Linked DNA regions of Bdellovibrio bacteriovorus. The protein of the gene in region 2 binds, or shares a complex with, the protein of the main gene of each other region. Links are inferred from orthologs where the notes say so. Each region holds a gene or a part of one and is shown on either strand. Other genes may lie near its edges. The genes, in order: trxB and trxA.

Region 1 (6,278 bases), on a different replicon or contig from region 2:
CCGAACGACCTCACGGTGGTAAGAAAGGTCTTTCTTATATTCAACTGGGTCGGGGACAGTGTGCCGCTCAAGTGGCCACACCTGTCGGATGGGATCGACCTGAAGAAGAAGCGACATCCCCCGGAATTCCGTTTGAGGGAAAGGGTCTTTAGGCGTTTAAACTGTTAGTGAGAGCCGGTTTCATCGTAACGAACTACCACAGCATCTAAAGAACCGTTTGAAGTGGGCGCTTTTCCAACTATTAAAATTCCGCCGTCTTCAAGTGAATCAACAGATTTGAATTCCAAAAAAGCATCATCTACAAGATAACCCGCATTCGCAAAAGTGGTGTCCAAGTTTCCTGCGGTTGTTAGTCGTATAACAACGCCTTTCACGTAGTCTTCAGAGCCCACTAAAACCCAACGGTTTTCAGAGTCTTTCATTATGGAAGTAAGTAAATATGTATCAGGCACGGCGATTTCCAAGGATCCACCGACCCCCCAACTTGTATCTAACACTCCGTCTTTATCCATTTTAAGAATAAACTTTTTCTCTCCGTCATAGGTGGCGTAAAAAAGCGAAATATTTTGAGCCGAGTCTAAGTGTATCGACATATACTGATTCTCGGAATCAATGGCATAGGTGGTGTAACCTAATGTGTTGAACGATGTGTCCAAAGTGCCGTCACTTAGAAAGCGAAGAACGTAAGCATCGCTCCCGGTATTTCCTGCAACCAACAGACGACCATTTACGAAGCGGGCTGCAAGAGGCCAAACCTCCATCGCCGTAATAAGTTCTCCGCCGGTTCCAAAAGTGTTATCTAAAATTCCGGCGCTCGTAAATTTCGTGATGACTAACTTATCAACATCGGGACCATCCCAAAGCTGGCTTACAATGAAAAGGTTTCCGCTAGAATCGACGGCCGGGATTCCTAAGCTGCTGGCTGTCGGGTTGGGAAGACTTGCTATTCCTGTCCCGTTAAAGGAAGTGTCTAGAACTCCGGCCGTTGTGATTTTCAAAATACGGTTTTCAGAAGTCACTGTCGACTCGTTGCCGACGAGAAGGCTGACGTAGTATCCGCCGTCAGGTGCTTCGATAAGTTTTGCTTCCTCTATGAATTCGAAACTTCCGCCATAGTAACTAAAGTGTCCTTGCACGCCAAAAGCAGTGTCTACAACGCCGTTACGCTGTTTTGATATAAACGCCGCCCGTCCCCGAAACATAGTTCCCAAGATGTAGAGATCATCGTCTTTTTTTAGGGACTGTTTGATCTCTTCATTGGAAGGTATGAGGACGCTCGGTCTTAATAGACCCGAAGAGGCAAAAGCATTATCCGGACTTCCATTGGGCAAAAGTTTTAACATAAACATGCTGGAGGAGGTGTCTGCGCTAAAGCTATTGCCGTAAAGATAGATGTTGTTTGACCCATCGACAAACAGGTCGGAAGCTACTTTTGTGATGGCCGTATTTTCTAATTTCATATCGTCGCGAAACACGATTCCGCCTGTTCCAAATGCGGGATCAAATGTTCCATTTGAAAGAATTTTGCCGACGCGTAAATACATATAGTCGGCATCAGTGTCGCTTCCGACGACAATAAGATTTTCGTCAGTCGTGAGGGCAATGTGATCTGTATAGCCAAAATCGTTGCCTAAGTTTAAAGCTCCGGCGGTACCAAAAGAATTGTCTTTGGTGCCGTCGCTGTTAAAGGCAATAACGTATTTTCCGAAAGTGCCACGTCCCAAACCATAAATTCTGCTATCGTCCGCTTTGAGAGTAACGGCATAAAATCTGTCAAAGTTTGCTGTATTAAAAAAATCCGTTAAGATTCCATCTCCCGCAAAAGAAATATCCAAAGTGCCATTTACGTTGTAGCGCACGATCGAATAATAGTTCTTTCCACTGTAGTTAGCGCCGCCGACACAGATTAATTTTTGATCGCTTTGCAGTGTACAGTCTTGAAGGTCGTCACCGGATGAAGAGCTTATATCTGTTTGAACCAGTCCGCCTGATCCGTAACTGGTGTCTACGGTGCCGTCAGTCAGATATCGAGCTATCAAGAAATCCCTAGGACTGGAGTTCGTTTCACCAGCGATGTAAATCCGTTCTGACGAATCAACACCAATCCAACGTGGTGTCATACTTGACGGAGTCAGCGCCAACTTTAATATTTCTCCGTTATTAAAATTTGCGATGCGGACACCTTGATTATCAAGTTTTTGAAGGGCAACGGATGTCGAGTTGGTCGCGGAATCGTAATAGTAGCCCACTTGAAGAATGTGGTTCCGTGAAGAATTCAAAGTTGAAGAGACGGATCGAAAGAAACTTGTTTCGATCTGTGAGGCGCCGGAGGCAAGGGCAGCGGAGGCACCTTGCGTAGTCATTTTTTGTACATAAGAGTTGTCGATAGTGCTGGTGAAAACAAATTGCCCGTCGTTAGCAAAAAGAAGTTGTTGGGCGTTCGCGCGGCTTTCGGGATAATTGGCTCGCACATTAAATGAAGATGTCGCAGGGATAGTCGGAGAAATCACTGGTGGAGTCATCGAAGGCGAAGTTTGGGACGCCAAGCGAAGCATTTGGGCGTCTAAGGTACAGCCAGCCGTGATGAAGCCAAAGATGACAAAAACTAAAAGGTTCCAATTAGTCATAACCCTCCGAGAAGTCTTATGAATCCATCGGAGCATTTGCTCTGGGCCTAAATGAAAAACGGTAGATGAAGGCGGGTTTTTATGAAAGCTGCGTCTTGCTCTGATACGGCTGTTGTATGAAAACTGGAATTACCAATAAGTTGCGTCAATTGTGACGTCGCCAATCACTTGAGTTTGGCAGCTAATGCGAACATCTTTTGGCAGATCTTTAGACTCCCTTAAGAAGGCCTCCGTTTCGTTTTCCGGGGTCAAATTCTCTTTGCCTTCAACAATGATGATCTTGCACTTGGCGCAAACACCATCACCATCGCAACTTGAAGCGACGGGGAGGCCGGCTTCAAGAAGAGATTTCATCAGGTTTGCCCCCGAAGGAACCTCAAAGGCAGGACGATTTTTTTTAAACGAAATCAAAGGCATGGCTCATTGTAGCTGACGCAGTCCAAAACGTGCAAAGAAGTAATGAAAACAACCCTGTTTGTGGTAGCCTAGGGGCGTAAATTGGTCCCTATTTTGTGAGGTTTCTATGACTCAAGATACTAAAGTTGAAAATGTGATTATCATCGGCTCAGGCCCTGCAGGTTTGACAGCAGCTGTTTACACATCTCGTGCGAATTTAGAACCGTTAATGATCGAAGGCGAAGAAGCCGGTGGTCAGTTAATGACGACAACAGAAGTTGAAAACTTCCCTGGCTTTGAGCATGGAATCACGGGACCTGATCTCATCACGGTGATGAGAAAACAAGCCGAAAGATTTGGAACTCGTTTCATCACTCGCAATGTGACGAAAGTGGATTTCTCGCAACGTCCGTTCAAAGTTTGGATTGGTGACAAACTTCATTTGGCAAAATCAATCATCATCTCTACCGGCGCAAGTGCGAAGTACCTGGGTCTTCCTTCAGAAAGACAGTATTCAAACCGTGGTGTGTCCGCTTGTGCGACTTGTGACGGAGCTTTCTTCCGTAACCAAGAAATTGGTGTTGTTGGCGGTGGTGACACCGCGATGGAAGAAGCGACTTTCCTCACTCGTTTTGCTTCTAAAGTTTATGTGATCCATAGACGTGATCACTTCCGTGCTTCCAAAATCATGGCTGAGCGTGTGATGAAAAATCCAAAGATTGAAGTTCTTTGGAACACGGAAGTCACCGAAGTTATGGGCGATGGCAAAAGCATGACAAGCGCTAAGATCAGAGACGTCAACACGGGTGAAGTGAAGGATCTAGGTATTACGGGTCTATTCCTAGCCATTGGCCATAAGCCAAATACAGACCTTTTCAAAGGTATGTTGGATATGAATGAGACAGGGTATTTGATTACTCAGCCGAACACGACCTATACTAATATTCCAGGTGTCTTTGCGGCCGGAGACGTGCAAGATCACGTATACCGCCAAGCCATCACGGCAGCCGGTACAGGCTGTATGGCAGCTATTGATGCTGAAAGATGGTTAGAAGCTCAAGGTTCTCACTAAGGAATGTATGAAGGATAAAAGAATCAACACGAAGGATTTAGTCGACAAAATCGAGAAGATGACGAAGGCGCGCATCGCGAGCCAGGACGTTGTCTCTTTAGATCAATTTCGTGAGGCGAAGAAGAAACTTGATCCCAAAGTGATCTTAGTTATCGAAGATGATGAGACCATGCGTTTGGCGATGAAGAGAATTCTAGAAACTGAAGGTTACGTGACGAAGCTTGCCGCTGATGCCACGGAACTTTCTACGGCCTTGGATGATCATCCGGTTGATTTGATTTTGATGGATGTGGGTCTTCCATGGGTGAACGGTTTTGAACTGGCCCAGCTTCTGAAGGACCATCGCGATCTTAAAAAGATTCCGTTGGTTTTCGTTTCTGGCAAAGCCACCGAAGACGACATGAAAAAAGCTTTCGAAATCGGCGCTGATGACTACATCAAAAAGCCTTTCGACGTCGAAAAGCTAAAGAAAACTGTTCAGACACTTCTTAAATTGAACGAGTAGTTCAGGGGCCTTAGACAAAGGTATTGTCTCAGTCCGAGACCCTAAGGCCAGCTCCACAATTTCTCAATAGTCCTAGCGGAAAATAATGAGCATCCTGTTAGTAAACAAGCTAAAATAGGAAGCTCATGGCACGTCGGTTATCCATAGTCATTTTCTTGATCGTATTAGGGGGAGCGGCTCTTTATTTTTGGAATAAAGGGGCTTCTTCGTCAGTAATAACTGCAAACACCGAAGCTTCTACCACTTTATCATCTGCAAAGGACCATGAGTCCACCTCCACTGCCACCGTGGCAGTAGAGTCTTCTGAAAAAACTCAAACCACTGAAATTGCTTCCAATCAAGAACCAGCGCAGATGGTGCCGCGATCTCGTCGCTTACCCAAGTCAGAGCGGGATTCTATTAAGCTGAATACACAAAATGCAGAGTTTTCCGAATCGCCGCTTTTTGCTGATAGTGATTGGAAAATCTGGAATGGCGTAAGAGCCGTCCCTAAAAATGCGGGACCACCTTCCGCAGTCGTTGTCGGCGAAATGACGGGTTTTTATTTAGTTAAAGAGGAAGCGGCGGATCCGAGTGCTTTTTCCGCGTCTCAGCCGATCGTGGTTTATGATGCTCGATTGGGAATTGCGGGTGTCGTCACGGGAACTTTTTCGGTGGTCCTTAAAGAAGGAGTTTCGCCACAGGTTCTTACGCAAAACTTGGGACTGAAAGTTTTAAATTCGTTTCCGGATATTCGTACTTATTACGTGACGTCTCCTCAAGAGCCTTTTGACTTAAAAGTCGTCCAAGATATTTTAAAAAATGATCCCTCTTTAGAATCTTCAGAAATGGAAATTTTAAGTAGAACTTATGAAAAGAATTAGTCCTCGCTTCCGCATTTTAGTTTCTGTTTTAGCGGTGAGCTGTCTCACGGGGCTGTTCTTTACGAATTGTGCGGAAAGTACTTTCACTGCTGTTGAGCCGGATAAAACCGGTGCCGATCCATTATTAGAACTGGCTTGGCATATCAATAATACCGCTCAGAAAGTTTTTTCGACGACTGCGGGTGAAGTCGGAAACGATTTAAATCTTCTGCAGACTTGGTCGAGCGGATACTCTGGAAAAGGTCTTTCAATTTTAGTTTCTGACGATGGTGTTGAAGACACTCACGAAGATCTAAAGAAGAATTTTCTTTACGGCGTTTCTAAAGATTATACTTTGGCATCACCTTGGACAGCGAGTGCTGCTGCACCGAAAGTTGCTAACGATAACCATGGTACGGCTGTTTCTGGTTTGATTGCGGCTGTTGCCTCCAATGGTGTGGGCACTAAGGGTGTCGCTTTCGGGGCGGGGATTGCTTCAGCGAATTTTCTTTCTGAAGCGGCAGGATATTCTGACGCGATATTAGTCAGTCAGGCCGAGGGAAACTTTGACCTTTTCAATATGAGTTGGGGTTCTTCGCAAAATAATTTGTCGACTGTTTCATCTAATTTTCAGGCGCAGTTAAAATCAAAAGCGATCAATGGTCGCTCGGGAAAAGGCTCCTTAATTGTCAAAGCGGCCGGGAACGATTTTTTTGTGAAATGCCGTGGCTCTAGCACCGAGTATTGCGTTGGAAATGCGAACTTTGATTCTGATAATAGCACTCCTTATACACTTTTAGCGGGCGCTTTGAATGCGGAAGGATATGCAGCAAGCT
Region 2 (6,316 bases):
TGCAGAATACAACTCTCGCGTGATGAAAAACTACGGCGAGATCTATGCAAAGCTTTCTAATAGCGCAAACATGGTTGTCGCATCCAACTAATGTTCTAACTTAGGAGAGAAAAGCGGTTTTCTCTCCTAATACTTTTTGAAAATTTCCATTTTTCATACGCACCAATTAAGTACGGAAACATTAAATTTAAGTACGTATCAAATTCACTCTTCAAAGAAAATTAGGATCTCCCGAAAAGTTTCTATCTGCACATTTTGGGGGAATTTCATGAAGTATCAGTACTATCTGTTCAACCCGCGCATCTTGACTGACGAAACAGCGAAACTCACCAATCAGGTATATGAAACTTGGAAACAAGTTTATGACGGAATCTTTGAGTCTTTGCACACGGATGACTTCTATCGCAATGAGGTCATCACCTGCCTAAAAGATATGGAAACGGACGAGGTCTTAGCCTTCCATATGTACAGCGTGTTCGACGATCGCGCGAGCTCGCACTTAGAACATCGATATATGGAGCCCTTCACGCCTGAACTTGTTAAAAAGTTTCAGGCCGAAGGAGCCCACACCTATATGTCGCTGGAGTACTTGGGAGTGAACACCTCCTATCAACTCAGCAAGCCGGGCTTTAAAGTCGCTGACATCATTAGCGCCTTAAGTATGAAAGCTTTTGAGGCCTCACCATGGGATGGCCTGCTCGCCGTCGCCCGCATGGATTATAAAATTCATGAAAAAGCCCAGCGCTTCGGTATGCGTCCGATGGGAGAAATCATGCGCGGGAAATACCCGTGTCAGCTATTGTTCCTTAAAAAACACGAAACCAAAGAACTTTCGGATCCTTTTTTAGCCAAAATGGTGACCGAGCTTTGGAATGCAAAAATCAACTACACTGATCTCATCAGTGATCAGCCTGTTAAAAAACGCCATTTAAAAATTGCTTAGTTATTTTTCAACTTAAACCAAATGAGGGACGTATGGAGAAAAAACAGTTAGCTACGATCATGGATCGCGAAATCAAAGCCTTGGGTGACAAAATCATGGACTGCCCGTGGGATAATCCAGAGTTTTATAAAAACTGGTTAGCGCAGACTTATTATCTGATTCGCCACACGACAAAATTTTTAGCTCTGTCGGCAGCTCGCCTTCCAGTGGATGATCGGGATCACCACTATGCCATGCTTCATCACATCCAAGAGGAGCTGAACCATGACTTCATGCCTTTAAAGGATTTAGAAAACATGGGCGGTAAACTTGCACAGTATCCCGAACTGCCAGAGACTGAAATGATTCGTCAATTGCAGTATTATTGGATCGAGTTTGAAAATCCACTTTCGCTCTGCGGGTATGCTTTCTTACTTGAAGGGGCGGCCAAATTTCATGGACCGCAGCTTTTAGAGGTGCTTGAGAAACACTACGGAAAAAAAGCGACGGTGCACTTAAGAGTGCATGCGGTCGTCGATCAGGATCACTATGAAGAGGGTCAGAAATTCTTAGAGCTATTAAGCGAAAAAGACTGCGACTATATCGCGAAGAACATGCTGCAATCGGCGGTTCTTTACTCTCGCATGGTGGAAAGAATGGCAGAGCAATGTAAATCGAAAGCGCGTAAAGCGGCTTAAGCTGACTTCATAAGCTTGAAATAAAAAAGGCACCCATCGGGTGCCTTTTCTTTTCTAAATTAAAACTTAAGAACTAGTTGTTAACGGGTTCTGCGGTCTCAATCACCAACAAACCTTCAACACGTCTGTTGCGCTTCAAAGGACTGATCAACTTCACTTGTTGCATGAATGATTGTCCGTCTTCTTTCACTTCTTTTAGAAGATGCGGCTCGATATCAGGAGTATAGCTATCAGGAATTTCACCTGTGGCTACTTTGACACCCAGATCGAAAATCTTCATCGTCATTGCAGCATTGCGCTCGTAAAGATTCCACCACTCGACAGAGTAAAGTTCTTCCAAAGTGTAAGAGCAGCATTCAAAGAATTTGAAATTGCGATAAAGCTGTTTGTTATCCACCGAATAGATCTCGACAAGATTTTCATCCGTCATGTGATTGAAAACATCTGCGCGCGGAACGAAGTCCAGTTTACGGAAAGCTCTCCACACGAAGCTCGAGTTGTCCTTCAACTTGTAACCTTCAGCAATTTGTTCTTCGCAAAGTTCTTTGAAGAAAGTGATGCTAGTCACGATCTCTTGCATTTTTTCGTAAGAGCATGCTCGGAAATGAGGCAACCCATCGATATAGGGTTTTCTGTAGACTCCTTCAGTAGCAAACATCATACAGATTTTTTGAGATGCAGCTTTGAACTTCTCAACGAGTAAAGCCACATCTTGCTGGCGAACTTCAACAACTTCAATAGACATTTCTAACCCCTGCATACTCTCACCTTATGTGAGTACTTCAAAGATAGCCAGCATTTTGCCTTTTGTCCAATTGGACGGCTCAGCAAGTTAAATCTTACCAAGATGCAATGGTTGCGGACATTAGGGGAAATTTAACGAGGTTTTAACATAAAAAAACCCCGCTTTTTTACAAGCAGGGTTTTTGTTTACTTCACTCTGTAAAAGGAAATTAAACGTTCTTGTTCAAGAAATCCAAGATCGCATCTTTAGGGTGGTTGCCAACAAGTTGACCTACTTCACTGCCACCTTTGAAAAGCAACATTGCCGGAATCCCGCGGATTCCATATTTACCTGGAGTCCCTGGGTTCTCATCAACGTTCACCTTTACGATCTTTACTTTTTGACCCAACTCTTGTGCGACTTCTTCAAGCTTTGGAGCTAGTGCACGACAAGGTCCGCACCACTCAGCCCAGAAATCTACTAGGACGGGAGTTGACGAGTTAAGTACTTCTGTTTCAAATGAACTGTCAGTGACAGGTTTCGTAAATGTGCCCATGAATGGCCTCCGTAATATTCTCTTACTAATTTGAACATCAAAAGGTCTATCGTCAAGGTATGCGCGGGGCAATTACTTTTTAAACAGCGCTTTGGCAAACTCTTGGCGTAACTTATCGAGATCGCTCAGATTTTGGCCATCCCAATGAGTGGCAAGCTCTCTTTGGCGTCGACGCGCCTCAACTCGGGTCACCGTACTTTTCGGAGAGACCTTCACATCCGCAACGATATTGCTGTATTTAGAGACACGGTCCTTCAGGCCTTCTTCTGCTTTTTGCAGGTCGGCTTTAGCTTTAGCTTGAATTTCAGGATCTACATCCGCAGAGCCCGACACCGCCACACTGTCTTCTTGCGCCGTTGTGTTATCAAGAACATCAACGCGCTCAACTTCGGGCGCTCCTCCGCCTAAAAGCTCTCGCTCTAACGCTTTCAGATCGACATCGGGGAACGCCGATTCTTCACTGCTTGCCGACGTCTTTTCAGAGGAGGCTTCCGACATGCGATCGCCGAACTTAAAAGAGAATTTTTTTGTCTCTTCTTCGGGACTTAGCGGAAACTGTTGAGACTCTTCCTGAATTCTTTCTGACTGCAAAGAGGCATCGCTAGAGCCTTCGGGGGCCGCATCCGGAACAACGCCTTTGACGTAAATAGCTTCATTTTCAGTCCCGGTTTTACCGCCGACAACACTGCTGCCGCCAGTCTTCTGCGGGCTTTCCACATGCATGGCTTTATTCAAGCGCTCTAAGAGAACGGCTTCATCATGCCCCAAGATTTTTCCAATCACTTGGACAAGTCTTAAAGGTGCCACGGGCGCTTCAAGAATCATATCCACGCGAATGCGGATCAACTCTTGAGGATTGGGTTTGAAGTTTGCGGGAAAAATAAGCACTGACTTTCCCTGCCAGCGCGTCATCTCTTTCAAGCGTTTGCCAACACCCAAAGAGCTGACCTTTCCGCCCTTGCCGTTTCCAACAACAAGATCCGGATTGAATGCGAGCATCTGTTCTGCGATGGCATACTCACTGGAAAGACCAATGACATCAAAGCCCACTTTTTTCAAAGTCGACTCAACAGACATAAGATCTGCGTAATCCTCGTACACCAAAAGAATCTTGTTCATACATCTATTGTCGGATATGCAATGGATCGGGTCAATATCGCAGAGACAAACAGCCTCAAGTGGTACAGTTCTAGGATTAGTTTATACAAGGCGCACCGACGAAGGCGTATTGCTAATACGTCGAGGAGGCTGCAACGCAGTAGAAACTAATCCTAGAACTGTACTAGACGATGGACGCGATGACTCCTTTAATTCGGCGGACTACAATGGGACTTCACAACGGAGACTGCTTTTGAGTATCTTTCACGGGAAAAAAGCTGCGCAGTACATTTTTTTTGAGATGCTTCCCAGCTTCATTTTAGGACTGATGGTCTTTATTTCGATCATCCTCATGTTTCAGGTTTTACGTCTGACCGAATTCGCCCTCGTCCACGGTGTGACTCTGAAAACTATCGCGGAAATTATCGGCTACGTCGTGATCTCGCTTTTACCGGTGCTCTTCCCTATGGCTCTTCTGTTTTCGGTGCTATTAACGTATGGAAGATTAAGCCAAGACTCTGAAATCGTCGCTATGAAAGCATCCGGTCTCCCGATGGGAACCCTGCTTTTGCCAGCGATTGTGTTATCTCTTTTTGTCGGAGCTATCTCTGCTCAAATGTCCTTCAACATTGCCCCCTGGGGGAATCGTCAATTTGAAGTTTTGTACTCGCGCCTTGCCAACACCAAAGCCGGCGCGGTGATCAAAGAAGGAACCTTTTCTGAAGGTTTTTTTGACATGGTCGTTTACGCGAACGAAGTGAATTCAGATAAGGGCCTTCTGAAAAACGTCTTTATTTACGACGAAAAAACCGGTGATGTGCCTTTGACGATTATTTCTAAAGAGGGCGAGATCGTCCCCGACAAAGAACGTCCTGGCCACGACATCCTTTTGCGCCTCAAAGACGGAGAAATTCATCGTCAGGCAAAAACTCACACGAAGATCAGCTTTGACACTTACGACGTCCGATTTTCTGAGCCCTTGAATATCGAAGAGAAAAAGAAATCTCCACAGTCTTTAACTTTAAACGAAGTTCGCAGTCGCCTTAAAGAAGATCTTAAAGACGAAGAGCTGGAGCGCACATTGCGCACGGAATATCACAAACGCTTGGCCATTACTTTTTTGTGCGTGGTCTTTGCGATGATTGGCGTGGGGCTTGGTACGACCACCAACCGTCGTGCGGCGAAAGCCGGGGGAATGATTCTTTGTATCGGCCTTATCATTCTTTATTGGACGTTGTACGTCGCGGCTGAAGGTATGGCGCGCTCAGGAAGTTTACCTGTGCCAGTGGCGATCTGGGCTCCGAATTTTATTTTTGCTCTTTTAGGTATGGAAGCTTTAAGAAGAAATTGGAATTAGGGCTGCGGTCGAAAATTAGAGCGATGCAGTAGCATCCATACTACCACGGTCATCCTTGACCACATCGCCCCTCCCTTAAATCAAATGGTAGGGGCATTCCCTCGACCTTGCAAAAGATTTTTTTAGATCATTTCATTTTTTTCTGAACAATTTTGGCAACTTAGACGACATACTACCGGTAGTGGTGGGTGTTTTCAGGCTCTGCTATCGGTGCCGACGGCAACTTTGAATTCCCGATTTCTACGCCAAAGTGCATGGATAAATCATGAGCATCGCGGACTAACAATGCACCGTCCACTAACAATTCCAGGCTCCCCGCAAAGTGCGGATCTAAGGGGTGTCCAGGCACCACCCATACGGGACGCCCCAACTGCAAAGACTGTTGCGCCGTAATCAGTGTTCCACTGCGCTTTTTGGCCTCAACCAACAAAGTCGCGCGACCTAGTGCCGCGATCAAACGATTGCGATGATGGAAAAGATGCTTATGCATTTTCTGTTCATAGGCGTATTCACTGACGAAACAACCTCCGCGATTTAAAATCGGCGAAAGCCACTCTTGTAAGTTTGCAGGGTACAGATTTCCCAAGCCAGATGGCAAAACGACGACCGTTGTCGTGTCTTTGCGCAAAGCTGTCGAGTGAGATTTTTGATCAATACCGCGCGCGCCTCCACTCACTATGCACGGTTTTTCTTTTTCACAAAAAGGCGCAAACTCTTTTTCCATCCACTGCATCGACTCAAAAGTCGGCTCACGACTGCCTACGACGGCCAAGGTGCGCTCGTTAAGCCAGGCCGGTGATCCGATAAAGCTTAAGGTTAATGGTGGCTCTTCCATCCAATAACAAGAAGAAGGATAAAGAGCTTCACCGTAACAAACCATCTGCACACCCTGCATTTTTAACTTCACCGTTTCTTCGCAATGATTTTTAAAAAGCGTGTGATTCTTTTGTAAGGCCGTAAA

What was found.
Region 1: the proteins of trxA (region 2) and trxB are in contact, whole or in part, in a crystal structure (PDB 1F6M), measured with the Escherichia coli proteins. The link is inferred for Bdellovibrio bacteriovorus from one-to-one orthologs.

Annotation. Positions count from the first base shown.
Region 1 is NZ_LUKF01000019.1:38,141-44,418, reverse strand. The notes cover bases 2,219-5,122. They hold trxB (thioredoxin-disulfide reductase), read left to right. Parts: upstream 2,219-3,150; coding sequence 3,151-4,095; downstream 4,096-5,122. Other genes in these bases: AZI85_RS14850 (lipase chaperone), read left to right, coding at 4,726-5,122; AZI85_RS14855 (response regulator), read left to right, coding at 4,103-4,600; AZI85_RS14865 (2Fe-2S iron-sulfur cluster-binding protein), read right to left, coding at 2,757-3,044; AZI85_RS14870 (hypothetical protein), read right to left, coding at 2,219-2,627. In the rest of the region: AZI85_RS14875 (hypothetical protein), read left to right, coding at 1-152; more of AZI85_RS14870, read right to left, coding at 165-2,218; more of AZI85_RS14850, read left to right, coding at 5,123-5,463; AZI85_RS14845 (S8 family serine peptidase), read left to right, coding at 5,450-6,278.
Region 2 is NZ_LUKF01000002.1:28,710-35,025, forward strand. The notes cover bases 1,238-4,179. They hold trxA (thioredoxin), read right to left. Parts: upstream 2,901-4,179; coding sequence 2,574-2,900; downstream 1,238-2,573. Other genes in these bases: AZI85_RS02970 (iron-containing redox enzyme family protein), read left to right, coding at 1,238-1,620; AZI85_RS02975 (hypothetical protein), read right to left, coding at 1,694-2,365; AZI85_RS02985 (hypothetical protein), read right to left, coding at 2,973-4,019. In the rest of the region: AZI85_RS02960 (lytic transglycosylase domain-containing protein), read left to right, coding at 1-91; AZI85_RS02965 (hypothetical protein), read left to right, coding at 269-943; more of AZI85_RS02970, read left to right, coding at 976-1,237; LPS export ABC transporter permease LptF, read left to right, coding at 4,252-5,355; AZI85_RS02995 (DNA-processing protein DprA), read right to left, coding at 5,528-6,316. UniProt on the Escherichia coli protein: Participates in various redox reactions through the reversible oxidation of its active center dithiol to a disulfide and catalyzes dithiol-disulfide exchange reactions.